Regions from separate parts of the Pseudomonas sp. AC239 genome, predicted to be linked through region 1. Evidence: riboswitches for the same ligand, from Rfam matches in the RefSeq annotation. Region 1 holds a riboswitch; each other region holds the start of a gene.
The links. A riboswitch is a leader RNA that binds a small molecule or an ion and turns the genes downstream of it on or off. The one in region 1 is predicted to bind cobalamin.
Positions count from the first base shown of each region.

Region 2: another riboswitch for cobalamin. It lies ahead of cobO (cob(I)yrinic acid a,c-diamide adenosyltransferase); the one in region 1 lies ahead of ACZ0AZ_RS24330 (ABC transporter substrate-binding protein).
Region 3: another riboswitch for cobalamin. It lies ahead of ACZ0AZ_RS21320 (CbtB domain-containing protein); the one in region 1 lies ahead of ACZ0AZ_RS24330 (ABC transporter substrate-binding protein).

Region 1 is NZ_OZ409864.1:5,364,679-5,374,178, reverse strand. Features, by position in the region: gene ACZ0AZ_RS24340 (ABC transporter ATP-binding protein) at 1-174, opposite strand, end outside; gene ACZ0AZ_RS24335 (FecCD family ABC transporter permease) at 171-1,187, opposite strand; gene ACZ0AZ_RS24330 (ABC transporter substrate-binding protein) at 1,184-2,197, opposite strand; cobalamin riboswitch at 2,335-2,528, opposite strand; gene ACZ0AZ_RS24325 (ParD-like family protein) at 2,649-2,876, shown strand; gene map (type I methionyl aminopeptidase) at 2,873-3,664, shown strand; gene ACZ0AZ_RS24315 (ABC transporter ATP-binding protein) at 3,792-4,946, opposite strand; gene ACZ0AZ_RS24310 (ABC transporter permease) at 4,964-5,773, opposite strand; gene ACZ0AZ_RS24305 (ABC transporter permease) at 5,780-6,688, opposite strand; gene ACZ0AZ_RS24300 (ABC transporter substrate-binding protein) at 6,685-7,710, opposite strand; gene ribBA (bifunctional 3,4-dihydroxy-2-butanone-4-phosphate synthase/GTP cyclohydrolase II) at 8,031-9,140, opposite strand; gene ACZ0AZ_RS24290 (DUF1330 domain-containing protein) at 9,209-9,500, shown strand, end outside.
Region 2 is NZ_OZ409864.1:3,784,661-3,794,160, forward strand. Features, by position in the region: gene ACZ0AZ_RS17270 (PQQ-dependent sugar dehydrogenase) at 1-1,010, opposite strand, end outside; gene ACZ0AZ_RS17275 (hypothetical protein) at 1,077-1,661, opposite strand; cobalamin riboswitch at 1,825-2,053, shown strand; gene cobO (cob(I)yrinic acid a,c-diamide adenosyltransferase) at 2,135-2,746, shown strand; gene ACZ0AZ_RS17285 (cobyrinate a,c-diamide synthase) at 2,743-4,125, shown strand; gene bluB (5,6-dimethylbenzimidazole synthase) at 4,122-4,772, shown strand; gene cbiB (adenosylcobinamide-phosphate synthase CbiB) at 4,769-5,677, shown strand; gene cobD (threonine-phosphate decarboxylase CobD) at 5,670-6,662, shown strand; gene ACZ0AZ_RS17305 (cobyric acid synthase) at 6,659-8,110, shown strand; gene cobU (bifunctional adenosylcobinamide kinase/adenosylcobinamide-phosphate guanylyltransferase) at 8,231-8,752, shown strand; gene cobT (nicotinate-nucleotide--dimethylbenzimidazole phosphoribosyltransferase) at 8,749-9,500, shown strand, end outside.
Region 3 is NZ_OZ409864.1:4,654,890-4,664,389, reverse strand. Features, by position in the region: gene cobN (cobaltochelatase subunit CobN) at 1-1,062, opposite strand, end outside; gene cobW (cobalamin biosynthesis protein CobW) at 1,066-2,136, opposite strand; cobalamin riboswitch at 2,227-2,438, opposite strand; cobalamin riboswitch at 2,523-2,744, shown strand; gene ACZ0AZ_RS21320 (CbtB domain-containing protein) at 2,864-3,061, shown strand; gene ACZ0AZ_RS21315 (CbtA family protein) at 3,072-3,773, shown strand; gene ACZ0AZ_RS21310 (cobalamin biosynthesis protein) at 3,770-4,183, shown strand; gene cobM (precorrin-4 C(11)-methyltransferase) at 4,262-5,008, shown strand; gene nfuA (Fe-S biogenesis protein NfuA) at 5,108-5,692, opposite strand; gene ACZ0AZ_RS21295 (SET domain-containing protein) at 5,966-9,500, shown strand, end outside.

The DNA.
Region 1 (9,500 bases):
CACGCTCGGTTCACGCAGCCCGGCGAGCAATTTGAGCAACGTGGATTTCCCCGAACCGTTCGGCCCGACAATGCCCAAGGTCTCGCCGCGCTGAACGTCGAGGCTGACACCGTTGAGCAACTCGGCACCGCGCACCTTGAAGCCCACACCCGCACAACTCAAAACCGTATTCATCGCGCCGATCTCCGGCCCACCAGAATCAGCGCGAACACCGGCGCGCCGACCAGCGCGGTGATCACGCCGACCGGAATCACCTGACCCTTGATCAGGGTGCGCGACAGCACATCGGCGGCAATCAGAAACACCGCGCCGCCCAGTGCACTGGCGGGCAGCAGACGCGCATGCCCCGTGCCGAGCAACAACCGCGCTGCGTGGGGAATCACCAGACCGACAAAACCGATCGAGCCGACGATCGACACCATTACCGCCGTCACCAGCGCGGCGCAACCGATCAACAGAATCTGCACGCGTCGCACTGGAATGCCGAGGGACGCCGCCGAATCCGCGCCAAAGGTAAACGCATCCAGCGCCCGGCGATGCCACAGGCACACCACCAAACCCAGCAGCGCCACCGGCACCGCCAGCCACACCGACGGCCAGCGCACACCGCCAAGATTGCCGAGCAGCCAGAACATGATGCCGCGTGCCTGTTCCGAACTGGCCGAGCGGGTGATCAGAAACGCGGTGAGGGCATTGAACAATTGCGAGCCGGCGATCCCAGCGAGAATGATCTGCCCGGTGCCGCTGGCCGAGCCGCTGACCCGCGCCAACAGGATCACCAGCGCGAACGCGGTCACCGCACCGGCAAAGGCACCCGCCGACAATGAAATCGCCCCGGCGCCGACCCCAAGCAGGGCGACCATCACCGCGCCGGTCGAGGCGCCAGCGGAAATTCCCAGCAGATACGGATCGGCCAACGGATTGCGCAGCAGCGATTGCAGGATTACGCCACAGGTCGCCAGACCGGCACCGCAAGCTGCTGCGACCAAAGCGCGGGTCAGGCGATAGTTCCAGACAATGCCTTCGTCGATCGGGTCGAGCACATAGCCGGCGCCCCACAGCTTGTTGGCCAGCACCTGCAACACCACGCTCGGCTCGATCGAAGTCTCACCAATGGCCACGCCGCCGGTCAGCGCAACCGACAGCGTCAATAGCACCAGCAGCAAACGGATCAGGCGTCTGCTCATTGCGACAGGTCGTAGCCGTTGATGGCGCTGGCCAGTTGTGCGAGGCCATCGAAGGTGCGCAGGCTGGCCTGCATGGCCATGGCGTCAAGGATGATGATGCGATTGTGCTTGACCGCGTCCATGTTGCGCGTCACCGGATCGCTGCGCAGGAAGGCGAGTTTCTTCTGATAGTCGTCCGCCGGGAAGCGTCGACGATCCATGCGCGCGATGACCAGAAACGTCGGGTTGGCCTTGGCGATGGTTTCCCAGCCGACGGTTGGCCATTCTTCATCGGACTCGACCACATTGCGCACGCCGAGGGTGCTGAGCATGAAGTCGGGAACGCCTTTGTGCCCAGCCACGAACGGCTCGATGTCCATCTCGGCGCTGGAGAACCAGACCAGGGCGCTGACGTCTTTGCGTTGCTGTTTTTTCGCCGTGGCGATCGACTGTGCGAGGCTGACTTTGAGCTGCTCATTGAGCTGTTCGCCACGCGCCTGCACATCGAAAATCGCTGCCAGTTGGCTCACGCCTTTGTAGATGCTGTCGATGCGAAACGGCGCCAGCCGCGTGCCGTCCGAGCCGACGAGGTTGTCCTTGGCTTCGCAATCGGAGGGCAGCAGATAGGTCGGAATCTTTAGTTCATGAAACTGCTCGCGGGTGCCGACCGCGCCTTGCGGGCCGACCATCCATTCCAGCTCCACCGCAACCAGCTCCGGACGTTTGCCGATCACCGCTTCGAAACTCGGCTCGTTGTCGGCGAGGCGCTCGACCCTGTCGTTCTGCGCGTTGTATGTGCCCAGCACGTCGTTGAACCACAACGAGGTGCCGACGACTTTGTCGCCCAGGCCCAAGGCATAAAGCATTTCCGTACCGGCCTGGCCGATGGTCACCGTACGCGCGGGCGCGTGCTGAAAGGTCAGGCTGCTGCCGCAGTTTTCGATGGTCAGCGGATACGCAGTCGGCGCCGCTTGCGCCAAGGCACAGAGGCTCAGACCGGTGAGCAGGGTAGCAACGCGGGGCAGCAGCATGGGGCAGTCTCCAGGGGAACCGTACGGGGAGGGCGGGTACGGTTGGAAACACACCTCGGGCGCGGTCGTGGAAACTGCGCAAGGCCGGCACGGGGAAAACGCGCACGGCACGATGTCCTTCCCGGACACCCCGCCGGTTAGTCGTCATTGTGCCGGCAGGTCTCCTGACTGGTGCGTCGTCGCCATGCTCCGGCCTTCCCGGGTTTCACCCAGTGGCAGTCAAGGAGCAGGCTCGGCACCTACAGTTGCGGGGGCAGTTCCGATTGATGCTGTGCAAGCATTTCGGATTCCCTATTAATTCCGTGTGGAAACCGGCGGCGGCATGGTAGTCGATTTGCGCGGTGGAGGGGGAGGCGAATCTGCCACAGCGTCGATTTTGTCGTCGGCATTGCAATCTCCCGTATGCACTGATTAATATACGATCCATATACACATCGTATCGGATTCATATATGGGCATCGTAAAGATTTCAGAGGACATGCACGAGAACCTGCGTATCTCCAGCAACGCCCTCAGCCGCTCCATCAACGCGCAGGCCGAGCACTGGATGCGCATCGGCATGCTCGCCGAGCTGCATCCCAACCTCGACCACAGCGCCATTTGCCGCCTGCTGATCCGCGCCGAACAGAATGGTGGCCTGGATCTGCAACAACTGACACAGGACGTCGCCCTCGCATGAGAAACCAGATCAAGCTCAACACCCCCGCCGACATCGAAAAATCCCGCGCCGCCGGCAAACTCGCCGCCGAAGTGCTGGCGATGCTGGTGCCGCATGTGAAGGCCGGCGTGACCACCGATGAACTGGATCGGCTGTGCAACGACTACATCGTCAATGTGCAGAAAGCCGTGCCGGCGAACGTCGGGTATCACGGTTTTCCGAAAACCGTCTGCGCATCGGTCAATGACGTGGTGTGCCACGGGATTCCATCGGGTACGCCATTGAAGGATGGCGATATCGTCAACCTCGACATCGCCGTGATCAAGGACGGCTGGTTCGGTGATACCAGCCGCATGTATGTCGTGGGTGAGGCGAGCCCCGAGGCGCAGCACTTGATCAAGACCACTTACGATGCGATGTGCGCGGGCATTCGCGCAGTCAAACCGGGCGCAACGCTGGGGGATATCGGTCATGCGATCCAGAGCCTGGCGGAGGCGGAGGGCTTCAGTGTAGTGCGCGAGTACTGCGGTCACGGCATCGGCAAGGTCTATCACGATGAGCCGCAGATCCTGCATTACGGCTTCCCCAATCAAGGGCTGAAGCTCAAGGCCGGGATGATTTTCACCGTGGAACCGATGCTCAATGCCGGCAAACGCCATGTGAAGAACATGCCTGATGGCTGGACCGTGCTGACCAAGGATGGCTCGTTGTCGGCACAGTGGGAGCATATGGTGGCGGTGACGGAGAGCGGGTTTGAAGTGCTGACGGCTTGGCCGGATGAGGTTGAAGGGTATTCCCCGATTCATTGAACAATACCGAACCTGTGGGAGCGAGCTTGCTCGCGAATGCGGTGCGTCATTCAACATTAATGGTGACTGACACGGCCTCTTCGCGAGCAAGCTCGCTCCCACGGGGAATTTCACTGGATTGGAAGTTTTAGTGAGCACCCGCTGCTTTGTTAAGGTCGCTTTCAGTCCACTCGGTATAGACACACGCATCCGCCGTCGCCCAGCGCACCCGGACCGGATCGCCGGCCTTGAGTGGCATGCCCGCTGCCGACAGCGCTTTCACCGTCATCGACGTCCCGCCCGCAGTGACCACGCTGCACGTCTGGCTCTCACCAAGAAACAGCACCTCCACAACATTCGCCGATACCTCATTCCAACCCGCCGCCAGCGGCTCATCGAGCGCCTGCTGCGTGCTCAACGCCAAGGCTTTTTCCGGACGCACCATCAGCAGCACATCCTGATCAGTGTGCAACCCGGACGTCAGCCGAATCGACAATGACTGCCCCTCGAAACTCGCTGCCGCATTCCCTTGCGCCTTGAGCTTGAGGAAGTTCGAATTGCCCAGAAACGACGCGACAAACGCATTCGGCGGATTCTGATAAAGGTCATACCCGCTGCCCAAGCCGACAATCTTGCCGTGGCTGAAAATCGCGATGCGTTGCGACAGCCGCATGGCTTCTTCCTGGTCGTGGGTCACGTAAACGATGGTGATGCCCAGGCGCCGGTGCAGTTGGCGCAGTTCATCCTGCAAGTCCTCGCGCAGTTTCTTGTCCAGCGCGCCCAGCGGTTCATCCATCAGCAGAATGCGCGGCTCGTAAACCAGCGCCCGGGCGATGGCGACACGTTGTTGCTGGCCGCCAGACAACTGCGAAGGGCGGCGATGGGCGAACTGTTCGAGCTGCACCAGCTTCAACATCGCATCGACGCGTTTTTCACGCTCGGCGGCAGCCAGTTTGCGAATCGCCAAAGGGAAGGCGATGTTGTCGCGCACCGACAGATGCGGGAACAGCGAGTAACGCTGAAAGACCATGCCGATGTCGCGCTTGTGCGGCGGCACGTTGACCAGCGACTGACCATTGACGAGGATCTCGCCGCTGCTCGGTGTTTCGAACCCGGCGAGCATCGACAGCGTGGTGCTTTTGCCCGAGCCGCTGGAGCCGAGGAAGGTGAGGAATTCGCCGTCCTTGATGTCCAGCGAGATATTGTCGACGGCAGCGAAATCGCCGTAGTGCTTGTTCAGGTTGCGCAGGCTGACCAGGGGTTTGTCGTTCTGCTGGGATGCGTCTTTGATCACGGCACTCATGTCGTACTCCTGGGCGCTCAGGCGCTGATTTCGTTGCGCCGGCGCAGGGCGGCGGCGATCACCATGACCAATACCGACAGGCCGATCAGCAGCGTCGAAGCGACGGCGATCACCGGGGTCAGGTCCTGGCGCAGGGTGGTCCACATTTTCACGGGAAGGGTTTGCAGAGTCGGGCTTGCCATCATCACGCTGAGCACCACTTCGTCCCACGAGACGAGGAAGGCGAAGAGGGCGCCGGCGACCATGCCCGGGCGGATCGCCGGAAACGTCACCTTGAACACCGCTTGCAAGCGCGAGGCACCGCAGATCACCGCCGCGTCTTCAATCGACTGATCGAACAGCTTCAGCGAGTTGATGATCGAGATGATGGTGAATGGCAGCGCGACGATCACGTGGCTGACGACGAAAGCGAACATGGTCCCGGTGTAGCCGAGCTTGAGAAACAGCGCGTACACCGCCACGGCGATGATCACCAGCGGCACGATCATCGGCAGGGTGAACAGGCCGTAGAGCATCTCGCGGCCGGGAAAGCGCCCGCGCACCAGCGCAAACGCGGTCGGCAAACCGAGGGCCACGGCGCAGATCGTAGTCAGCACGGCGACCTTGAGGCTGGCGGCAGCGGCGTTCATCCAGTCGGGGTTGGAGAAGAACTGGCCGTACCATTTCAGCGTCCAGCCCGGTGGCGGGAACACCAGCCACTGCGAGGAGCCGAACGACAGCAGCACGATGAACACGATCGGCAACAGCAGAAACAGACCGATCAGCCCGGTAGTGGCGTAGAGGCCGAAACGCATGCGCCGGCTCATGGCATTGGGGGTCAGGAGCATGGCGGCTTACCTCGCGTTACTGGCGCCAACCGGGGATTCCGGTTGAAGCTTCAGGTAGAAGTAGAACAGCACCAGGGTGATTGCGATCAGCAACGCGGCGCCGGCACTGGCCAGGCCCCAGTTGAGGAACGATTGCACCTGCTGAATGATGAACTCCGGCAGCATCATGTTCTGCGCCCCGCCGAGCAGCGCCGGGGTGACGTAGTAACCGAGCGACATGACGAACACCATCAAACCGCCGGACGCCAGACCCGGCCGGCACAGCGGCAGGAACACCCGGAAGAAGTTGGTCCACGGACTGGCGCCGCAGATCGAGCCGGCCTGCAGGATCATCGGGTCGATGGCCTGCATGGTCGCCTGCAACGGCAGCACGATGAACGGGATCATGATGTAGCTCATGCCGATCACCACGCCCGTGAGGTTGTGCACCATCTCCAGCGGTTGATCGATGATGCCCAGCGCCATCAGCGCCTTGTTGATCACGCCCGAGGCTTGCAGCAACACCAGCCACGAATAGGTGCGGGCGAGCAGGCTGGTCCACATCGACAGCAGCACGATGTTGAGGATCCAGCGCCCCCAACCGCGCGGCACCAAAGTGATCGCCCAGGCCAGCGGAAAGCCCAGCAGCAGGCTGAACAGCGTCACCAGCCCGGCCACCGAAAAGGTGTTGAGCAGCACTCGCGCATAGGCCGAGTTGGCGAACAACTGTTCGTAGTTGCCGAGACCCGGCACAGGTTCGAGCACACCGCGCAACAGCAGGCCAATCAACGGCGCGAGAAAGAACAGGCCGAGGAACAGCAGCGCCGGGACGAGGTTGCCGGCGCCGCGCCAGCGTTGCTTGAGGGCCGAACCGGCAGCGCCAGGGGCGCTCCCGGTGGCCGTGGAGGGACGGGGCGCAGTGGCCGCGATTTTCATTTGACCAGCCATTCGTTCCACCGTGTCGCGATAGCCGGACCGTTCTTGGCCCAGTAAGCGAAATCAAGGGTGATCTGATCCTTGGCGTAAGCCGTCGGCAGGTTGGGCGCCAGCGTCGAATCCAGACGCTCCACACTGTCGAGGTTGACCGGCGCGTAGGCGGTCAGGTTGGAGAAGTCGGCCTGGCCTTTGGCGCTGCTCGCATTGGCGAGGAACTTCATCGCCGCATCTTTGTTTTTCGAGCCTTTGGGGATGACCAGAATGTCGGCCATGACCAGGTTCTGTTTCCAGCTCACGCCCACCGGTGCGCCGTCTTCCTGCAAGGCGTGCACGCGACCGTTCCAGAACTGGCCCATGCTCGCTTCGCCGGACGCCAGCAGTTGCTGCGACTGCGCGCCGCCGCCCCACCAGACGATGTCTTTCTTGATGGTGTCGAGTTTCTTGAAGGCGCGATCCAGATCCAGCGGGTAGAGCTTGTCAGCCGCAACGCCGTCGGCCAGCAGCGCGAGTTCGAGCACGCCGGGGCTTGGCCATTTGTACAGGGCGCGTTTGCCCGGGTAGGTCTTGGTGTCGAACAGCGCGCTCCAGTCCTGCGGCTTGTTGGCGCCGAGCTTGCCTTCGTTGTAGCCGAGGACAAAGGAGAAGAAGAACGAACCGACACCGTGATCGTTGACGAAGCGCGGATCGATCCTGTCGCGCTGGATCACTTTGAAGTCGAGGGGTTCGAGCAGGCCTTCGGCAGCGGCGCGCAGGGCAAAATCGGCTTCGACATCGACCACGTCCCACTGCACGTTGCCGCTTTCGACCATGGCCTTGAGTTTGCCGTAGTCGGTCGGCCCGTCTTGAACGACGGTGATGCCGCTGGCCTTGCTGAACGGATCGGCCCAGGCCTGTTTCTGCGCATCCTGGGTGCTACCGCCCCAGCTGACAAAATTCACGCTTTCGGCAGCCATTGCAGCCTGGCCGGTAACGCTGAGCAGTCCCGCGAAAAAGATCGCGGTTGCAGCTTTGTTCAACACCATGTTCACGCCCTCATTGTTGTGATTTTGAGCGGGCCTTGCGTTGTTGCCCGCCTGTCGGGAGCAGTAGCTGGACGGTTTTTCGGTTCGTCCGGTCTATGGAATATCATATTATGGTATTCCAAGCTTTGTGCAAGCACTTTGCCTTACCGGTTATCTGGCGGATAAGCTTTTTGTCGTTCGACAGAATTTGGTTTGAAGCGCGGATCCCTTGTGGGAGCGGGCTTGCTCGCGAATGCGTCGGGTCAATCAACACTGATGTCAGCTGACAGGACGCCTTCGGGAGCAAGCCCCCTCCCACAGAGAATGTTGTTTCAAGTGGGTTATTCGCTGAAGGGAATGCTTTCAACCACCTCAAGGTCATACCCGGTCAACCCCGCATACTTCAGCGGTGGGCCAAGGTGGCGCAGCTTGCCAACCCCAAGGTTCTGCAGAATCTGCGCCCCGGTGCCGACCTCGGAATAGATCCGCGACTGCGAACGGCTGAACTGTCGTGGCGGCTGGGTCAACTGCGGCACGCGTTCGAGCAACGCCTGCGACGATTCATGATTGGCCAGCACCACCACAACCCCATGACCCTCGGCCGCGACCCGTTGCAGCGCCGCCCACAGCGTCCAGTTCGTCGGCCCGCTGTACTCGGCGCCGACCAGATCGCGCAGCGGATCGATCACATGCACGCGCACCAGGGTCGGCTCTTCACGGCGCAGCTCGCCCATGACCATCGCCATGTGCACGCCGCCTTCGATGCGATCCTCGAAGGTGATCAAACGGAACGTGCCATGCACCGTCGGCAGCTCACGTTCGCCGATGCGTTCGATGGTGTGCTCGGTGCTCAGGCGATAGTGGATCAGGTCGGCAATCGTGCCGATCTTGATCCCGTGCTTGCGCGCGAACTGCTCCAGATCCGGGCGGCGCGCCATGGTGCCGTCGTCGTTCATGACTTCGACAATCACCGAGGCCGGGGTGAAACCGGCCAGGCGCGCCAGATCGCAACCGGCCTCGGTGTGCCCGGCGCGGGTGAGCACGCCACCTTCCTTGGCGCGCAGCGGGAAGATGTGGCCGGGCTGCACCAGGTCTTCGGCGCGGGCATTCGGCGCGACGGCAGCGGCAACGGTGCAGGCCCGGTCTGCCGCGGAAATGCCGGTGGTCACGCCAACTGCCGCTTCGATCGACACGGTAAATGCAGTGCTGAATACACTGCCGTTGGCAGGCACCATTTGCTCCAGACCCAGGCGCTGACAATGTTCATCGGTCAGGGTCAGGCAGATCAGCCCACGTGCCTCGCGGGCCATGAAGCTGATAGCCTCCGGCGTGCAGCGGTCGGCGGCCAGCAGCAGGTCGCCTTCGTTCTCGCGGTCTTCGTCATCGACCAGCAGGACCATTTTGCCGAGGCGATAATCTTCGATGATTTCTTCGATGCTGTTGAAGGCCATGCTGGACTCTCAGGGTTCGTTGGAAATATATTGGTATACCATAATACAAAATCAACAAAGAGGTCACTATGAAGGCGTACTGGATTGCACATGTGGATATAGCCGATGCCGAGCACTACAGCCAATACACCCAGCGCACTCCGCAGGCGATTGCGGCATTCGGCGGCAAGTTTGTCGCCAGAGGCGGGCGCAGCGAGGCGCTGGAAGGACGGGAGACGCCACAGCGCACGGTGATCATCGAGTTTGAAAGCTACGAAACAGCCGTGGCGTGCTACCGCTCGGCGGCGTATCAGGAGGCGAAGAGTTATCGCGAGGAATGGGCGAGGGCGGAGATCATCATCGTTGAGGGCATCGCCCCGA
Region 2 (9,500 bases), 1.6 Mb from region 1:
TGCGGACCGACCGCGTAATCCGGAGCGATGGCCTTGGCCACCAGATCAGGATTCTGCGGTTTGACCCGCACATCGACGTGCTGGCCGTAGTAGCTGAACGGCCAGCCATAGAAGCCGCCGTCCTTGACCGAGGTGATGTAGTCCGGCACCAGATCGCTGCCGATTTCGTCACGCTCGTTGACCGCTGTCCACAGCGCGCCGCTGGTGGGTTCCCAGGCGAGGCCGTTGGGATTGCGGATGCCCGAGGCGAAGATGCGGTGATTGCCGGTCGCACGATCCACTTCCCAAATCGCCGCACGGCCTTCTTCCTGATCCAGACCGTTTTCGCCGACGTTACTGTTCGAGCCGACGGTGACGTACAACTTGCTGCCGTCCTTGCTGGCGATGACGTTCTTGGTCCAGTGGTGATTCAGCGTGCCGCCGGGCAAGTCGACGACTTTGATCGGTTGGGTCTTGATCTCGGTGGCACCCGGCTCGTAGTTGAAGCGCAGCAGGCGATCGGTGTCGGCTACGTACAGATCGTTGCCGACCAGCGTCATGCCGAATGGCGAATTGAGGTTCTGCAGAAACACCGTGCGGGTTTCGGCGACGCCATCGTGGTCGGCGTCACGCAGCAGGGTGATGCGGTTCGGGCTCGGCACCCCAGCGCCGGCCTTGCCCATGACTTTCTTCATTACCCAGCCGCGAATGCCTTTGCTGTCGTCAGGCTTGGGCGGCGCGTTGGTTTCCGCCACCAGCACATCGCCGTTGGGCAGCACATAGAGCCAGCGCGGGTGATCGAGGCCTTCGGCAAACGCCGCGACCTGGGTGCCGGCCGCTGCGGTCGGTTTCGTGCCTTGTGGCCAGCCCACCGCCGGGGCGATGTTGACTGTCGGGATCAGCGTCTTGTTCGGTTCGGGCAGTTTCGGCGACGGGCCGGTGCCGTCGGAGACTTGCAGGCTGGAGGTTTCACCGCAGGCGGCGAGCCCGCCAGCGACGGCGATGATAAGAGCGAGTTGGGCCTTGCGCATTGCTGATCTTCCCTATGAATGCATTCCTAAACATAGAGGAGGGCGCAGGCCCGATGGTTCAACTGCTCAGCCGCGGGCTTCCTTGAACAGCATGGCGATGCCCGGATGATAATTGCCCGTGTCGCTGTGCAATTTGCGGTAGGCGTAGGGGAAATACCAGGCTACCGCGCAGGTGTGCTCCTTTTGCAGGTCGTCGACCATGTCCTGCAGTTCTTCGGGGCTGGCGCTGTGCTGGGCTTTTTGCGGAGCGACGAAAAGGCAGCCGAGCTTGAGATCGCTGGCGTAGCTGATGCGTTTGGCATCAACGGTGATGTCGAGCAGCGCCTGGGTCAGGTTGAGGTTGTTGACCCGTGGCCAGCGTTGCGTGGCTTGAATGAACGCGCGGTCTTCGGCGCCGGCAATCAGCAGGTCGGCGCGGGCATTGCGTTCGCCTTCTTCGTTCTGTTTGCGCGTGGCGGTGTCGTTCAGCGTGACCATTTCCGCCATCCACGCCGCTGCCGCGAGCAGGCCCAGATTGGCTTTCTCGTCGTGCCAATACGGCGTGTCGTTGTCGCCGCGAACGGTGTTGTAGCGATCGATACAGTCAAACCAGCGTTCCAGCACCGGGCGCAGGAATTCCAGGCGCGGGTTGCTGATGATCATGCCTTGCATCGTCGTCATCCTTATTGTTGTAGTGGGCTTTTTGGAAAAAAGCATGGCTCTTTGATATCACTTGTCACAGTCTGGCACAAGATTGCCGCTGCACAATTGATCAGCGGCAGCTATTTGCGCGCAATGCGCCTCTTCAATTGACGCTCCACCCCCAACCCTCTAACCTTCGCCGCTTGTTTCAGGTGCTCTGTGGCCCCGCGTCGACAGAGTGAAACAGGGAAGCCGGTGAGGGTGGTCTTCAAGCGAAGCCACGACGATCCCGGCGCTGCCCCCGCAACGGTAAATGAGTGAAAACTGCGCCTTGAGCCACTGCCTCGAAAGAAGCGGGAAGGCGCGCAGTCCGGCCGATGCCGCTCATGAGCCCGGAGACCGGCCTGATCCATCTCAGCGGCATCACGGTGGGCGATGCCAGGCTTTTTGCCGTCTATTCTTGTGCCTGCCCGCCGTTATCCAGCCTCAACGGAGAGCTCCCCATGACTGATTCCCCCGAGCGTGACGAACGCCATCTGGCGCGCATGCAGCGCAAGAAAGCCGTGATCGACGAACGCATCGCCAACTCGCCCGACGAGTGCGGCCTGGTGCTGGTGCTGACCGGCAATGGCAAAGGCAAGAGCAGCTCAGCGTTCGGCATGCTCGCCCGCGCCATGGGCCACGGCATGCAATGCGGCGTGGTTCAGTTCATCAAGGGCCGCAACAGCACCGGCGAAGAATTGTTCTTCCGCCGCTTCCCCGAGCAGGTGCGTTTCCACCTCATGGGCGAAGGCTTCACCTGGGAAACCCAGGATCGCCAACGTGACATCGCCGCGGCGACCGCCGCTTGGGAAGTCTCGCGGGAATTGTTGCGCGACCCTTCGATCGGTCTGGTGGTGCTCGACGAATTGAACATTGCCCTCAAGCACGGCTACCTTGATCTCGATCAGGTGCTCAGCGATTTGCAGGCGCGCCCGCCGATGCAACACGTGGTCGTTACCGGTCGCGGCGCCAAGCCGGAAATGATCGAGATGGGCGACACGGTCACCGAGATGGGCATGCTCAAGCACGCCTTCCAGGCCGGGATCAAAGCGCAGAAAGGCGTCGAACTTTGAAGCAACCACGTCACTGTCCGGCGGTGTTGATTGCCGCGCCGGCCTCCGGTCAGGGCAAGACCACCGTCACCGCCGCACTCGCCCGTTTGCATCGCAACCAAGGGCGCAAGGTGCGCGTGTTCAAGTGCGGGCCGGACTTTCTCGACCCGATGATCCTCGAGCGCGCCAGCGGTGCGCCGGTGTATCAACTGGACATGTGGATGGTCGGCGAGCAGGAAAGTCGCCGTTTGTTGTGGGAAGCTGCCGCCGAGGCCGAGCTGATTCTGATCGAGGGCGTGATGGGCCTGTTCGACGGCACGCCATCCAGCGCTGATCTGGCGCGCCACTTCGGTGTGCCGGTGCTCGGTGTGATCGACGGCACCGCCATGGCGCAGACGTTTGGTGCCTTGGCGCTGGGCCTGGCGAAGTATCAGCCGGACTTGCCGTTCGCTGGCGTGCTGGCCAACCGCGTCGGCACCTTGCGCCATGCGCAATTGCTCGAAGGCAGCCTCACCGAAGGTCTGCGCTGGTACGGCGCACTGTCCCGCGAGACCGGCATCGAATTGCCGAGCCGCCACCTCGGCCTGGTCCAGGCCAGCGAATTGAATGATCTGGATCTGCGTCTCGACGCGGCCGCCGATGCGCTGGCCAGCAGTTGCCAAGTCGCGCTGCCACCGGCGGTCGAATTCGCCGCGCCTGATGTCATCGAAGCCGAGCCTCTATTAAAAGGTGTGCGCATCGCCGTCGCCCGCGATGAAGCGTTTGCCTTCACCTATGGCGCCAGCCTCGATTTGCTGCGGGCGATGGGCGCCGAGCTGCACTTTTTCTCGCCGATCCGCGACACGCAATTGCCCGACGCGGACAGCCTGTATTTGCCGGGCGGCTATCCAGAGCTGCATCACGTCGCGCTGGCGCAGAACACCTCGATGCTTGCAGCCATCCGCGCGCATCACGCAGCGGGCAAGCCGTTGCTCGCTGAATGTGGCGGGATGCTTTATTTGCTTGATTCGCTGACTGACGTGGAAGGCACTCGTGCTGAGCAGGTCGGTTTGTTGAAAGGTGATGCGGTGATGCAGAAGCGTCTGGCGGCATTGGCGTTGCAGGCGGTTGAGTTGCCGGAAGGTTCTTTGCGAGGGCACACGTATCACCATTCGCTGACCACCACCGAGCTGACGCCGATTGCCCGGGGGTTGAGCCCCAATGGCGGGCGCGGCGCTGAGGCGGTTTATCGCGAGGGGCGGATGACAGCTTCCTATGTGCACTTTTATTTTCCGTCGAATCCGACTGCGATTGCTGCATTGTTTGCGCCAGACCGTGAGGCCGCCTTCGCGAGCAGGCTCGCTCCCACAATGGATCACCTGAACCCTGTGGGAGCGAGCCTGCTCGCGAAAGGCCCATGACCGACAACACATTCTCCGCAGCCGAACGCGCAGCGGTCTACAAGGCCATCGCCGAACGCCGCGACATGCGCCACTTCACCGGTGGCAGCGTCGAGCCGCAGCTGCTGCGACGTTTATTGGAAGCCGCCCACCAGGCCCCAAGCGTCGGCCTGATGCAGCCCTGGCGCTTCATCCGCATCAGCGATGGTGCCTTGCGCGGGCAGATCCGCGATCTGGTGGAAGAAGAGCGCATCCGCACCGCCGAAGCCCTTGGCGAGCGCAGCGATGAGTTCATGCAGCTCAAGGTCGAAGGCATCAACGACTGCGCTGAGGTGCTGGTCGCGGCGCTGATGGACGATCGCGAAAAACACATTTTCGGTCGGCGCACGTTGCCGGAAATGGACATGGCTTCGCTGTCCTGCGCGATCCAGAATCTGTGGCTGGCCTCCCGCGCTGAAGGTCTGGGCATGGGCTGGGTCTCGCTGTTCGAGCCGCAAGCCTTGGCGGATTTGCTCAAGTTGCCGACCGGTGCCAAGCCGCTGGCGGTGTTGTGTCTGGGCCCGGTCAAGGAATTCTATCCGGCCCCGATGCTGGTGCTCGAAGGCTGGGCGCAGGCGCGGCCGCTGAACGAGTTGCTGTACGAAAATTATTGGGGAGTGAGTCAATGAGTGTGGCGTTGCTGAGTGTCGCCGCGGTAGCGCTGGATGCGCTACTCGGTGAACCGAAACGCTGGCATCCGCTGGTGGCGTTCGGCAATTTGGCCGGGCGCATCGAGCTACGCTTCAACGCCGGCGGCCGTGGCTGGCGCAGCCATGGTGTGACCGCATGGGTGCTCGCGGTGCTGCCGCTGACCTTGCTCGCCACGGCTTTTTCCTGGGCACCGTATGTGGGCTGGATCGTCGAGATTCTCGCGCTGTATTGCGCCCTCGGCATGCGCAGCCTCGGCGAACATGTTGCGCCGGTCGCGGCGGCGTTGCGCGCCGATGATCTGGACGAGGCGCGCAAGCGTGTTGGCTATCTGGTCAGCCGCCAGACCGATGAACTGGACAGCAACGCTGTGGCCCGCGCCGCCACCGAATCGGTATTGGAGAACGGCAGCGATGCGGTGTTTGCCGCGCTGTTCTGGTTTGTCGTCGCCGGTGCGCCGGGCGTGGTCCTGTATCGCCTGAGCAATACCCTCGATGCGATGTGGGGTTATCGCAACGAACGCTTCGAACGTTTCGGCTGGGCCGCGGCGAAAATCGACGACGTGTTGAACTACATTCCTGCGCGTCTGGTGGCATTGACCTACGCGCTGCTCAGCAAAACCCGACTCGCACTGAAGTGCTGGCGCACCCAGGCGCCAAAGTGGGACAGCCCCAACGCCGGCCCGGTGATGGCAGCTGGTGCCGGTGCGCTGGGCGTCGAGTTGGGTGGCCCGGCGATCTATCACGGCGTACTGCATGAGCGCCCGCAACTGGGCGAAGGTGCGCCGGCCGATGCCGAATCCATCGACCGTGGCTGGCAATTGGTCCAGCGCGGCGTATGGTTGTGGCTGCTGATGCTTTGCCTGGGGGCGGAATTTTATGCTTGAGCACGGTGGCCGGCTGCGCAAGGCTGCACTCGATTACGGGATTGCCGAAGCCGACTGGCTTGACCTGTCCAGCGGCCTCGCGCCCTGGCCGTTCCCGATTCCGGAGATTCCGCTGCGCGCCTGGGCGCGCTTGCCGGAAACCGACGACGGTCTGGAACAGGCGGCCTGCGATTATTACGGCGCCGCGCAGGTGCTACCGGTCGCCGGCTCGCAAATGGCCATCCAGCTGCTGCCGCGTTTGCGCCGGGCTGGAAAGGTCGGCGTGTTGTCGCCGTGCTATGCCGAGCATGCCGAAGCCTGGCGGCGCAGCGGTTACATCGTCCGTGAAGTGCTCGAGCAGGAAGTCGAGTTCTTTCTCGACAGTCTCGATGTGCTGGTGGTGGTCAATCCGAATAACCCGACCGGCCTGAGCCTGACCCCGGCGCGCCTGCTCGACTGGCATGCGCGGCTGGCGCAACGCGGCGGCTGGCTGGTGGTCGATGAAGCGTTCATGGACAACACGCCGCAACTGAGCCTGGCGCCCTATGCCCATCAGGTCGGGCTGGTGGTGTTGCGTTCGTTCGGCAAGTTTTTCGGCCTGGCCGGGGTGCGCCTCGGTTTCGTTCTGGCCGAGCGCAAGTTGCTCAAACTGCTCGCCGAACAGGTCGGGCCGTGGGCGGTGAGCGGGCCGACGCGGGTGCTCGGTACGGCGTGTCTGCAAGACACCGAGGGTCACACCCGTCAGCGGATTCGCAGCGATGCAGCGAGCGGACGGCTGGTGGCGCTGCTGACCCGTTGCGGTTTTGCACCGCAGGGTGGCTGCGCGCTGTTTCAGTGGCTGATCACCGAGCACGCCGAAGCGCTGCACGAATTCCTCGCCCGGCGCGGCATCCTCCTGCGCCTGTTCAGCCACAACAGCAGTGTGCGTTTCGGCCTGCCTGCCGATGCCGCGCAAGCGCTGCGTCTCGAACAGGCTTTGCAAGCTTTCACCAAGGACAATCCATGACCACTCTGATGGTGCAAGGCACCACGTCCGATGCCGGCAAAAGCACTTTGGTGACCGCGTTGTGCCGCTGGGCCACCCGCCAGGGCGTGGCGGTGGTGCCGTTCAAACCGCAGAACATGGCGCTCAACAGCGCAGTGACCGCTGACGGCGGCGAGATCGGCCGCGCGCAGGCAGTACAGGCGCAAGCGGCCGGTCTCGAGCCGCACACCGACATGAACCCGGTGCTGCTCAAGCCCAACAGCGACACCGGCGCGCAAGTGATCATTCATGGCCGCGCGGTGACGACGATGAACGCCGTTGCCTATCACGATTACAAAACCATCGCGATGCAAGCGGTGCTCGCTTCCCATGCGCGGCTCACTGCGGCGTATCCGCTGGTCATGGTCGAAGGCGCCGGTTCGCCGGCCGAGATCAATCTGCGCGCCGGCGATATTGCCAACATGGGCTTTGCCGAGGCGGTGGATTGCCCGGTGTTGCTGATCGCCGACATCAATCGCGGCGGCGTGTTTGCGCATCTGGTCGGCACGCTGGAATTGCTTTCGCCGAGTGAGCAGGCGCGGGTCAAAGGCTTCATCATCAACCGTTTTCGCGGCGATATTGCCTTGCTGCAACCGGGCCTCGACTGGCTGGAGCAGCGCACCGGCAAACCGGTGGTTGGCGTGTTGCCCTACGTGATGGACCTGCACCTTGAGGCCGAAGACGGTATCGACCAACGCCAGACCGATAAGGCCGAGCAGGTGTTGAAAGTGGTGGTGCCGGTGCTGCCGCGCATCAGCAATCACACCGACTTCGACCCGCTGCGTCTGCATCCGCAGGTGGATCTGCAGTTTGTCGGCCCGGGGCAGGCGATTCCTGCCGCCGATCTGATCATCCTGCCAGGCTCGAAAAGCGTGCGCAGCGATCTGGCTTATCTGCGCGCCAACGGTTGGGACGCAGCAATCAATCGGCATCTGCGCTACGGCGGCAAGGTGCTGGGGATTTGCGGCGGTCTGCAGATGCTCGGCGAGCAGGTGCACGACCCGCTTGGGCTGGAAGGCGCTGCCGGCTCCAGTGCCGGCCTGGGTCTGCTGGCGTTCGAAACGCAACTTGAAGCCGACAAGCAACTGCGCAACGTGCGCGGGCGGCTGGCGCTGGAAAACACCGCAGTCAGCGGTTATGAAATCCATGCTGGCGTAACCACCGGGCCGGCGCTGGAAAACCCCGCGGTGCATCTGGACGACGGTCGTTGCGATGGTGCGCAAAGTGCCGATGGCCAGGTGTTCGGCACCTATCTGCACGGCTTGTTCGAATCCCCCGAGGCGAGCGCGGCGTTGCTGCGCTGGGCGGGCTTGAGTGATGTGCAAGAGGTCGATTACCACGGCTTGCGCGAGCGTGATATCGAGCGACTGGCTGATCTGGTGGAGAAGCATCTGGACACCGGGCTGTTACGTCAGCTCTGCGGGATTTGAGTTGTCTGGGCTGGTCTCTTCGCGAGCAGGCTCGCTCTCACAGGGAACTGCGATCAACTGTGGGAGCGAGCCTGCTCGCGAAGGGGCCGGTTGTCTCACCACACATTTTTGGATGAACCCATGCTCCAACTGATCCTCGGCGGCGCCCGCTCCGGCAAGAGTCGTCTGGCGGAAAAACTCGCCAGCGACAGCCATCTCGCGGTGACCTACATCGCTACCAGCCAGCCGCTGGACGGCGAAATGAACCAGCGCGTCGCCCATCACCGCGCGCGCCGCCCGGCTGAATGGGCGTTGATCGAAGAGCCGCTGGAACTGGCCCGCGTGCTGCGCGAATCCGCCGGCGCCGAGCGCTGCCTGCTGGTCGATTGCCTGACCCTGTGGCTGACCAATCTGCTGATGCTCGACGACGCCGAACGTCTCGCCGCCGAGCGGGAAGCCTTGCTCGATTGCCTGGCGTCGTTGCCGGGTGAAATCATTTTTGTCAGCAACGAGACCGGAATGGGTGTCGTGCCGCTGGGCGAATTGACCCGCCGCTATGTCGATGAAGCCGGTTGGCTGCATCAAGCTCTGGCCGAGTGTTGTCAGCGCGTTGTCCTGACCGTCGCCGGCCTGCCCCTGACTTTGAAAGGACCTGCGTTATGAGCCCGACCTGGTGGCTGAACCCGTGCAAAACAGTGAATGCCGAGATGGTTGCGCAAGCGACCGAGCGCCAGCAGCAGTTGACTAAACCGGCCGGTTCGCTGGGACGCCTTGAATCGGTGGCCGTGCGACTGGCCGGTCTGCAAGGTCAGCTCAAGCCAACGCTGGATCAAGTCTGGATCACGATTTTCGCTGGCGACCATGGCGTGGTAGCCGAAGGCGTATCGGCTTATCCGCAGGAAGTCACCGGACAAATGCTGCTCAACTTTGTCAGCGGCGGCGCGGCGATTAGCGTGCTGGCGCGTCAGCTCGGCGCGCAGCTGGAAGTGGTCGATCTGGGCACGGTGAATCCGACGCTGAATCTGCCCGGCGTGCGCCATCTGAACATTGGCGCGGGAACGGCGAACTTCGCTCAGGGTGCAGCGATGACTCAGGCGCAGGGCGAACTGGCCCTGCAGGCCGGTCGCGACAGCGTGTTGCGCGCGAAAGCCGCCGGCACGCAGTTATTCATCGGCGGCGAAATGGGCATCGGCAACACCACTGCAGCCAGTGCGCTGGCCTGTGCCTTGCTCGATTGCCCGGTGGCGCACCTGACCGGGCCCGGTACCGGGCTGAATGCCGCTGGCGTCAGCCACAAGGCGCAAGTGATCGAACGCGCGCTGGCCCTGCATGCCGCACAGCGTGGCGACGCCTTGCAGACGCTGTTCAAGGTCGGCGGTTTCGAGATTGCCGCGTTGGTCGGCGCTTATCT
Region 3 (9,500 bases), 710 kb from region 1:
TTCGGGCTGAGCGCGGTAGCAGACCACATCGGACTGACTTCGCTCGCTGCGCCAGGCCAGATCCTTGAAGCTGATCGGTCGGCTGATGATGCGCCCGTCAAGCTCCGGCAAAGCAATGTGCATCGCCAGATCGCGCGGCCCAAGGCCTTGCTCGCTGTCGCGCCAGCCGGGTTCGTTGTCCTGAGCGCAGATCGCTTGAATCACCGGGATGTTGCGGCGGAACGGGCGCAGATGCGGCGCTTCGGGGCTGGACTGGGCAAAACCGGTGGTGTTGAGAATCACCCCCGCCTCGACTTCATCCAGCCAGTCCTCAACCACCGACAGGCAGCCGGGTTCTTTCAGACTGGCCACCGCGATCGGCAGCGGATTGAGCCCGGCTGCCTGCAAACGCTGACAGAACACATCGATGAACGCCGTGTTCGCCGCCTGCAAATGCGAGCGATAAAACAACAGCGCCGCCACGGGTTGATCGGGTCGCCATTCGGCTTGCCAATCGCTCAGGGCAGCGCTGTTTTTCTGTGGGTGATAAATCGCCGTGCGCGGCAGGGTTTGCGGCTCGCTCCACGGGTAATCGCGGGCGAACCATTGGTTGCCCAGGCAATGGAAGAAATCCAGCGCATTGCCCATGCCGCCTTGACGCAGAAATTGCCAGAGTCGATCGCGGACTTCGGCGCTGACCGTGCTCAAGTCGCTCAACTCCGGATCCGGGCGGTCATCGCCGGGCACCAGGATCAGTTGCACGCCGCGCTCCGACAACTCGACCAGCCGCTCGACGCCATAGCGCCAATAGGCAATACCGCCATGCAGCGAGATCAGAATGACCTTGGCGTGGCGCAGCACTTCGTCGACGTACAGGTCGACCGAGGCATGATTCTGCACCTGCATCGGGTTGGCCAGACGCAGGCTCGGGTAGTCTTCGGGCAGTTGCTGCGCAGCCTCGGCGAGCAGCGCCAGGCTGGAATCGCCGCTGCACAGGATCACCAGCTCGGCGGGGGTTTGTCCGAGATCGGCAATGTTGTCGTCCGAGACGAATCCGCCGGGCTGGGTCCTGAGCAGGTGCATGGCTTAAACGCTGAGCGCGGCGCGCAGTTGCGCTTCGAGTTGCGCGGCATCCAATTCCTGGCCGATCAACACCAGACGCGTCACGCGCGCTTCGTCGGCGCTCCACTGACGGTCGAAATGCTTGTCGAACCGCGTACCCACGCCTTGAATCAGCAGGCGCATCGGCTTGTTCGGAATCGCGGCGAAGCCTTTCACGCGCAGGATGCCGTGTTGCACGACCAACTGCGTCAGTGCGTCGAGCAGCAGGCTTTCGTCGGCTTGCGGCAGTTCGATGGAGATCGAGTCGAAGGCGTCGTGATCGTGGTCATCGTGATCGTCATCACCGTCGTGGTGATGGTCGTGGTGACTGTGTCGGCTGTCGATGTGCTCTTCGGAACCGGCGCCGAGGCCGATCAGCACGTCCAGCGGCAGACGGCCGCTGCTCGCTTCAATGATTTTTACCGCAGGTGGCAGCTCTTCGGCGACTTCCAGACGCACACGCGCCAGATCTTCCGGACTGGTCTGGTCGGCTTTATTGAGGATCACCAGATCGGCGCTGGCCAGTTGGTCGGCGAACAGTTCGTGCAGCGGTGACTCGTGATCGAGGTTCGGGTCAAGCTTGCGCTGGGCATCGACCTGATCCGGGAACGCGGCAAAGGTGCCGGCGGCTACGGCCGGGCTGTCGACCACGGTGATTACCGCATCAACGGTGCAGGCGCTGCGGATTTCCGGCCACTGGAAGGCTTGCACCAACGGTTTTGGCAGGGCCAGGCCCGAGGTTTCGATGAGGATGTGATCGAGATCGCCGCGACGCGCGACCAGTTCGCGCATCACCGGGAAGAATTCTTCCTGCACGGTGCAGCACAGGCAGCCGTTGGCCAGTTCGTAAACGCGGCCGCTGGCTTCTTCTTCGGTGCAACCGATGGTGCACTGCTTGAGGATTTCGCCGTCGATGCCCAGCTCGCCAAACTCGTTGACGATCACCGCAATGCGCCGGCCCAGAGCATTGTCGAGCATGTGCCGCAGCAAGGTGGTTTTGCCCGAACCGAGGAAACCGGTGACGATGGTGACGGGGAGTTTGGCCAGTGTTTTCATCGGTATGCCCTTTGGCAAAGCGGCGGGCATACGGGACGAGAACCGGCCACGCGCAGGCGCGCCGGAAGTATTCGCCACCGGATCACCCCGCCCGGTTGAAAGTGAGAGGCAGGTCTCCTGGCTGACAGTGTTCAGGCGCCGGGCCTGGCATTCGCTGCGCCTTCCCGCGGGCTCGTGGACCGAGCTGGCAGTGGCGTGGCAGCGAACATCACCGTTCACAGTTGCGGGGGCAGCCGCGGCTTTGACCGCGTTCCCTTCTTAGCTTCGACAGATGCCGAAGAACCTCGAAGGCGCAAGGCTACGCATGGCTTGGTGATGGGTCAATGCTTAGGTTTCGTGGATATTCACTACCGCCCGAAATTGACTCAAACCCACCCACATGCTCTCCTGTACGCCTTGTTACGGGTGCCCTTCACAGGGTGAAACGGGAAACCGGTGAATCATGTGCTTTACTCAGAGCCATGTCAGTCCGGTGCTGCCCCCGCAACGGTAAGCGAGCGAAGCGTCAAAACCACTGTGCCGACCCGGCATGGGAAGGTGACGCTTGCAGGTCGGCCAGGCGCCAACCCCTCGCGAGCCCGGAGACCGGCCCGCAACACACAGTGCGCAATCGGCGTCACTGGACATAACAAACCCGCGGTGGGCGGGCGCTGTTCGTACCTCTGCGCGTCCGTCACGCAGGGTCCGCATGCGTTCGACTGCCCCTGACACTCCATAGGGAAGCGCCATGTCGATCATCAGCAGCACCGCCAGCAACACGGACAAAATCGCCAGCACCACCCCCCTCAGCCAACGCCTGATCGCCGCAGCCTTCGCCTCGATTCTCGGCGCGGGCCTTGTGTATTTCGCCGGTTTTTCGCATATCGAAGCGGTGCACAACGCCGCCCACGATACCCGCCACAGCGCCGCGTTTCCGTGCCACTGAGACCTGTCAAATGATCAAGCGAATTGCGCAAACCGCAGGTTTCAGCGGCCTGCTGGCCGCCCTGCTCCTCACGGTGCTGCAAAGCTTCTGGGTCTCACCGCTGATTCTTCAGGCCGAAACCTTTGAAAAATCCGAACCGGTCGCCCAAGTCCACGAACACGCGGCCGGCACCGCAGCGCACAGCCACGATGGCGAAGCCTGGGAGCCGGAAAACGGCTGGCAGCGCGTGGTTTCGACCACCGGTGGCAATCTGGTGGTGGCGGTCGGTTTCGCTCTGATGCTGGCGGGCCTGTACACCCTGCGTGCGCCGCGCTCCACCGGGCAAGGCTTGCTCTGGGGTCTGGCCGGTTACGTGACGTTCGTTCTGGCGCCAACGCTGGGCCTGCCGCCGGAATTGCCGGGCACCGCTGCGGCTGATCTGACGTCGCGGCAGATGTGGTGGATCGGCACTGCGGCCTCAACCGCCGTCGGCCTGTCGCTGATCGCCTTCAGCCGGCACTGGCTGATGAAGCTGCTCGGCGTAGCGATTCTCGCGGTGCCGCATGTGATTGGCGCGCCGCAGCCGCTGGTGCATTCGATGCTCGCGCCCGAAGCGTTGGAAAGCCAGTTCAAGATCGCTTCGCAGTTGACCAACGTGGCGTTCTGGCTGGCCCTAGGCCTTATCAGCGCCTGGTTGTTCCGCCGCAACAGCGACGGTCACTATCACGCATGAGCGATGACCGCGCGGCGTCCACGCTGGTGGTCGGCCTCGGCTGCCAGCGCGGCTGTCCGACCAGCACGCTGCGCGCGTTGCTCGACCAGGCCTTGCAGGCACACCGTATCGAGCTCAAGTCGATCAAGGCCTTGGCCAGCATCGATTTGAAGCGCGACGAACCGGGCCTGCAGGAACTGGCCGTACAACTGGCCTTGCCCCTGCTGTATTTCAGCAGCGAGGAATTGGCCGGTTACCAGTCAATGCTCAGCCACCAGTCGCAAATCGCGTACGAACGCACCGGCTGCTACGGCGTGGCGGAAAGTGCAGCGCTGGCGCTCGCCGAACAACTGTTGCAGGCGCCGGCAAAGCTGCTGATCAGCCGTCAAAAATACGCTCAAGCCACTCTGGCATTGGCCGGCGCCGCGTAAATCCTGATAATCGCCGCCATCCATCATGAGCAATCTTCATCTGTAGCGTTGTCGCGCCTCTTCTCCAAGGATCCAACGATGACCGTTTATTTCATCGGCGCCGGCCCCGGCGACCCGGAATTGATCACTGTCAAAGGCCAACGGTTGATCCGCCAATGTCCGGTGATCATCTATGCCGGTTCACTGGTACCCGCTGCGGTGCTCGAAGGGCATCAGGCGCAAACCGTGGTCAACAGTGCCGAGCTGCACCTTGAGCAGATCATCGAGCTGATCAAGACCGCGCACGCCAACGCCCAGGACGTCGCGCGGGTACATTCCGGTGATCCGAGCCTGTACGGCGCGATCGGTGAACAGATTCGTTATCTGCGTGAGCTTGATATCCCGTTCGAGATCATTCCGGGCGTGACGGCCACTGCCGCCTGTGCGGCGTTGCTCGGTGCCGAACTGACCCTGCCGGATGTGTCGCAGAGCGTGATTCTGACTCGCTATGCCGACAAGACTGCGATGCCGGTCGGCGAAGAATTGGCCAATCTGGCCCAGCATGGCGCAACCATGGCGATTCACCTGGGAGTCAAACATCTGGAGAAGATTCTTGTGGAGTTGTTGCCGCATTACGGTGCAGATTGTCCGATTGCGGTGATTCACCGGGCGACGTGGCCGGATCAGGACTGGGTGGTGGGCACGCTGGCGGACATTGCCGACAAGGTTGCAGCGAAAGGCTTCCGGCGCACCGCGTTGATTCTGGTCGGGCGGGTGCTGGGCAGCGAGGTGTTCAGTGAGTCGTCGTTGTATCGGGCGGGGCATGCGCATCTTTATCGCCCTTGATGGCCTCTTCGCGAGCAGGCTCGCTCCCACCCTGGGTAAAGCGGGGGCATAAAAAACGGCGCTCACGGGGCGCCGTTTTTCTTGTTCGCAGCGAACGCCTTAGTAGTAGGCGTTTTCTTTCTGCGTGTGGTCGGTCACGTCGCGCACGCCCTTGAGCTCAGGGATGCGCTCGAGCAAGGTGCGCTCGATGCCTTCCTTCAAGGTCACGTCGGCCTGGCCGCAGCCTTGGCAACCGCCACCGAACTGCAACACGGCAATGCCGTCTTCCACAACATCGATCAGGCTGACCTGACCGCCGTGGCTGGCCAGCCCCGGGTTGATTTCGGTTTGCAGGTAGTAATTGATGCGCTCGTTGACCGGGCTGTCGGCGTTGACCATCGGTACTTTGGCGTTTGGCGCCTTGATAGTCAGCTGGCCGCCCATGCGGTCGGTGGCGTAGTCGACCACGGCGTCGTCGAGAAACGCTTCGCTGAACGAATCGATATACGCGGTGAAGCTTTTCAGCCCCAGCGCCGTATCTTCAGGTTTTTCTTCGCCCGGCTTGCAGTAGGCAATACAGGTTTCGGCGTACTGCGTGCCAGGCTGGGTGATGAAGACGCGGATGCCGATGCCCGGGGTGTTCTGCTTGGACAGCAGATCAGCCAGGTAGTCGTGGGCGGCGTCGGTAATGGTAATAGCGGTCATGGAAACTCCTCGCAGGCTTGGGCGCAGTTTACGCCAAATGACGCGCCTGACAAAGTCCTAGTATTTTTGTCGGAAAACGCTGGATTCATCGCTCGCCCAAGCGCCTCGCGGCGTCGTCAGGCCTGCTTCCGCTAGCGGGCTGCCCCGTATACAAATGGATACTGAGACAAGCACCAGGCATATATATGTATGCCTCAGGGATTTTTTCGACCGATATATTCCCCGCCTTCGTTTACTTGCACGTTTCCATTGCACTTATTTCAGAGGCGCTCAATGAATACATCTTTATCGAGATTTTACAGCAGAACGCCGCCGCGCAGACTGCAGGACCTCAACCACCTGATCAGTTATCTGCACGCGCTAGTCGGTGAGCATTTCAACGGTGATGCCCGCGACCTTTACTATCACCCTCCTGCCAGCTCCGCCCTGGGGCGCGAGTGCAAGGAAGCATTTCGCGTACTGAAAAAGCTGGAAGAGGATGAAGACTTCATCAGGCATGTTTCAACACCGGTCGGCGTGGATACATCGCCTCTGGGAAATGACTTCTTGTCTGATCTTGTCTCTTTCCAGTTGAGCTCCAGCAAAACGCCCGCCCCCTCCCCTCCGGAAGTTTTCACCATAGCCGGTTACGCGGTCACTCTCAGACAGCTGCCGATGTACTGGTCCATTGATGTCGATGTCTTGCTCGACATTCACCGTAAAGTCGGCAACGGCGTCAAAAGCGACGGCTCGGTAAGGCTCGATCTTGTCCTTGCCTACTATTCGCTGCAACCACTTCGACCCACCAATAACGCCGACTGGCAACGCCTTCTGCACAATCTGGTTGACCATCGCGCACTGTGGCTGCTTGGGCATGATGGACACGTCAGTGACCTTGAGCACCTGTTCGGCGCTACGGGTGATCAAGCGATCCTGCGCATTGTTCGCCAGATTGAACTGGAAACATCCCGCTCATTGCTGGCAAACCTCCTCCCGGGAAAATTCAATGACAAATTGGAGAACTTTGCCAACACCACCCCCGTCGCTCTTCTGGAAACCGTTCTAGGTGCTGCAAAGAACCTGCAACTGGCTCTACGCATTGCCCGCGAACTGGACTGGTACGGTGCACGCGACAATCAGCAGTGCCCCCCTGCCGTATTGAAAAAACTGCTGTGGCGAGCACTCTGGCTGACGGTAAAACCCGGTCCCCATGGCAACTATCGAAACGAACTGCAGATCCTTATCGAAACAGGCAGCCGTTACTCGCTCATACGTCAGTCGCTCATCGAGCACTTTCAACGATCGCTGTCGGTCAACCGCCCCACGGCATTACTGGCAGTGGCCGTCCTGAAAAGCCATATCGCCAGCGAGGCGTGGGTACAGGACATCCCCGAGGATCTTCCCTACGGCACTTCCAGCACCTGGGTCAATTTCAAGAGTGGCTTTATTCTGGCCGAAAGCATCGCGCCCGGTTCACCCCGGCATATGACGTTCGAACAGCTGGTCAACCTGCCAGCCGAGCATTACCAGGCGCATGTCGATGATGCCGAGCAACAACGCCTGGTAACGGCAGCGAAACTGCGTCCCACGGTGGACTGGGCAGTGGAGACCGGTCTTCTTGGAGAACGTCACGGAGCTTACTCGATAAGCGAAGTCGAGCTGGCAGTGCAGACCCTCGAGCAGCACGAGCGCGATGTGGTCCGTGCAATGCAAGACCTGACGCTCAGGCCCCCGAGTCGTTTTCGTTACCAAACGGATGCTGCCTTCGAAGAGGCCTTCCGCAACTGGCTGGATACACCGCGAGCCGCCTACGCGACGCTGATCAAAGCATTGCTGAGCCAGTATCTACCCGCCTGCGGCACGGATCTGGAGCGCGATGAAGTCGTCGTTTACTCATTAAGGCTGCCCCTCCATGACACTCAGGTGGAGCATGAGAATCCGGCAAACACCAACGCGGTTCGTGCACGCTCGGGATTTATTCTGCGTACCGTCAATCCCGCCTACCCGACGGATGTTCGCTACATTGAAGTTTTTCCGTTCGCGGGCGTCGTGCGTTGGCGCAAAGAGCTGAAATCCTTGCAGGTGGGGGGTGAAATTGCTGTCGAGAGCATCGGCTCCAGCAGTCGGACCACCCGGGGCTCCTTCAGAAAAGGCACACCATTGCCCTTCGATTGGGATGCCTATCGCGACGGCTCCAAACCCAGAGACAACCAGCAGGCGACGTTGATTGTGGAACAGGTCGCCGAGACGTTAGAGGCTGTGCCGATTGAACAGCGCGCCCCTGACGTAGCGGCGCGGACTCTGCCCTTCGCTGCGAACAACCTGACGTCTGCGCGAGCTGAAAGCCTGGCCGCGATGATCGCCCGCGAACTGTTTTTCAAAGATGAATCGGCCTTGCTCGAGCAAACCCGCAAGGCCACGCGCAGCATGGATCTGGGCAGAGATTTTCTGCAGGATCTAGCGTTCTGGGGAAAGATATTCGTGCCGTTCTGGAGCGCCATCGACGATCTGACTTCCGGCGAACCCAAGCGCATTGAAAGCGGTGGCCTTGGCCTGTTCACCGACATTGTTTCCTTTGCCCTGCCCATTGGTAAATACATTGCCGGCTGTACGCGTCTGGCAACGCAGGCTGGCAAGCTCGGCATCCGCATGGCCTTGCCCAGGTTCGCCAGCCTGACGCGAACGCTGGTGATCTCGACGCTTCAGGAACTCAATCCGCTGGAGTCGGTGCTGTCATTGCTCAGGCTGGGGCGATTCACTCTGCGCAAGATTGGTCGCGCAACATTGCGCCAGACGCGGATGGGAATTGCACGTCTGCGTGATGGGTCGGTTGCGGCCCACCATCTGATGGCCGTCGACCCCACCACATGGACACCGCGTCAGCCTGGCGACCGGCTGTGCACGGTCGAGGGGATTGCCAACATCCCCATGCGCAACGTTGGCAGCGCTGACGCAGTGGATTATCGCCTGATCGATGCGCTGTCGAGCCAGGCTTTCGGCCCGCGCTTTCGCGAACCTCTGACGGTAATGAGCAACAGCAGCCCGTTGTTGCGTCCATACGCGGTAGAACCAAGCTGGATTTCCGGATTGAAAGCCGACTCGCGAGGCATATTCTTCCGGCCTGAATACAACCAGAGGTTCATCTGCAACATCGATGAGCACGGCACTATCGCCGTTTACCAGATTCGGGAAAACTCGTATGGATTCATCAAGGAAACAGCGATGACCGGCGAAAACAGTTTTTCCGTCGTGCTGGTCAATCCGAAAAACAACCGGGACCTTTCGATCAACCTGTCATCAGTCAGACCCGGTCACTGGTATAGCCACCCGATCGGGATGAAAGGCGGCGCTCCCGAACACTCAAATAAGGTGACACCCCTGATCCTCACCCAATGGTCTGAGTTCAGTGAGCAGGCGTTGGGTCGAGCCATCAAGGATTTTGCCAAAAAGCACAGACTGGATCCGGAAACCTTCCGGCAATTCGTTCATACCCAAGGTCAATTGACCCCGCTCGGCCAGCAGGTATTGGACCAAGCTGAAATCGCACGCGTCGCTGTGACGTTCGAAAACCTGCAGAACTGGCGAGCGATGGCGCGGGAAGACCGCAATAGCCTTACCCTTGAGGGGTTCGCCGCTGAGCACAATCTCGATCCTGCGGATCTCATGGATCACGTCAATGCTGACGGCAGCTTCAAAGCGCGGGGGAAAGTGCTGGAGAAATACGCCAGCAACCAGCGCTTCACACCCTTGACGGCTGAACATCTCAACGAGTGGGAGAGGCATTTCCTCGCAACCGGTTCGGCAACCACGATGGACATGTTCGTCCACA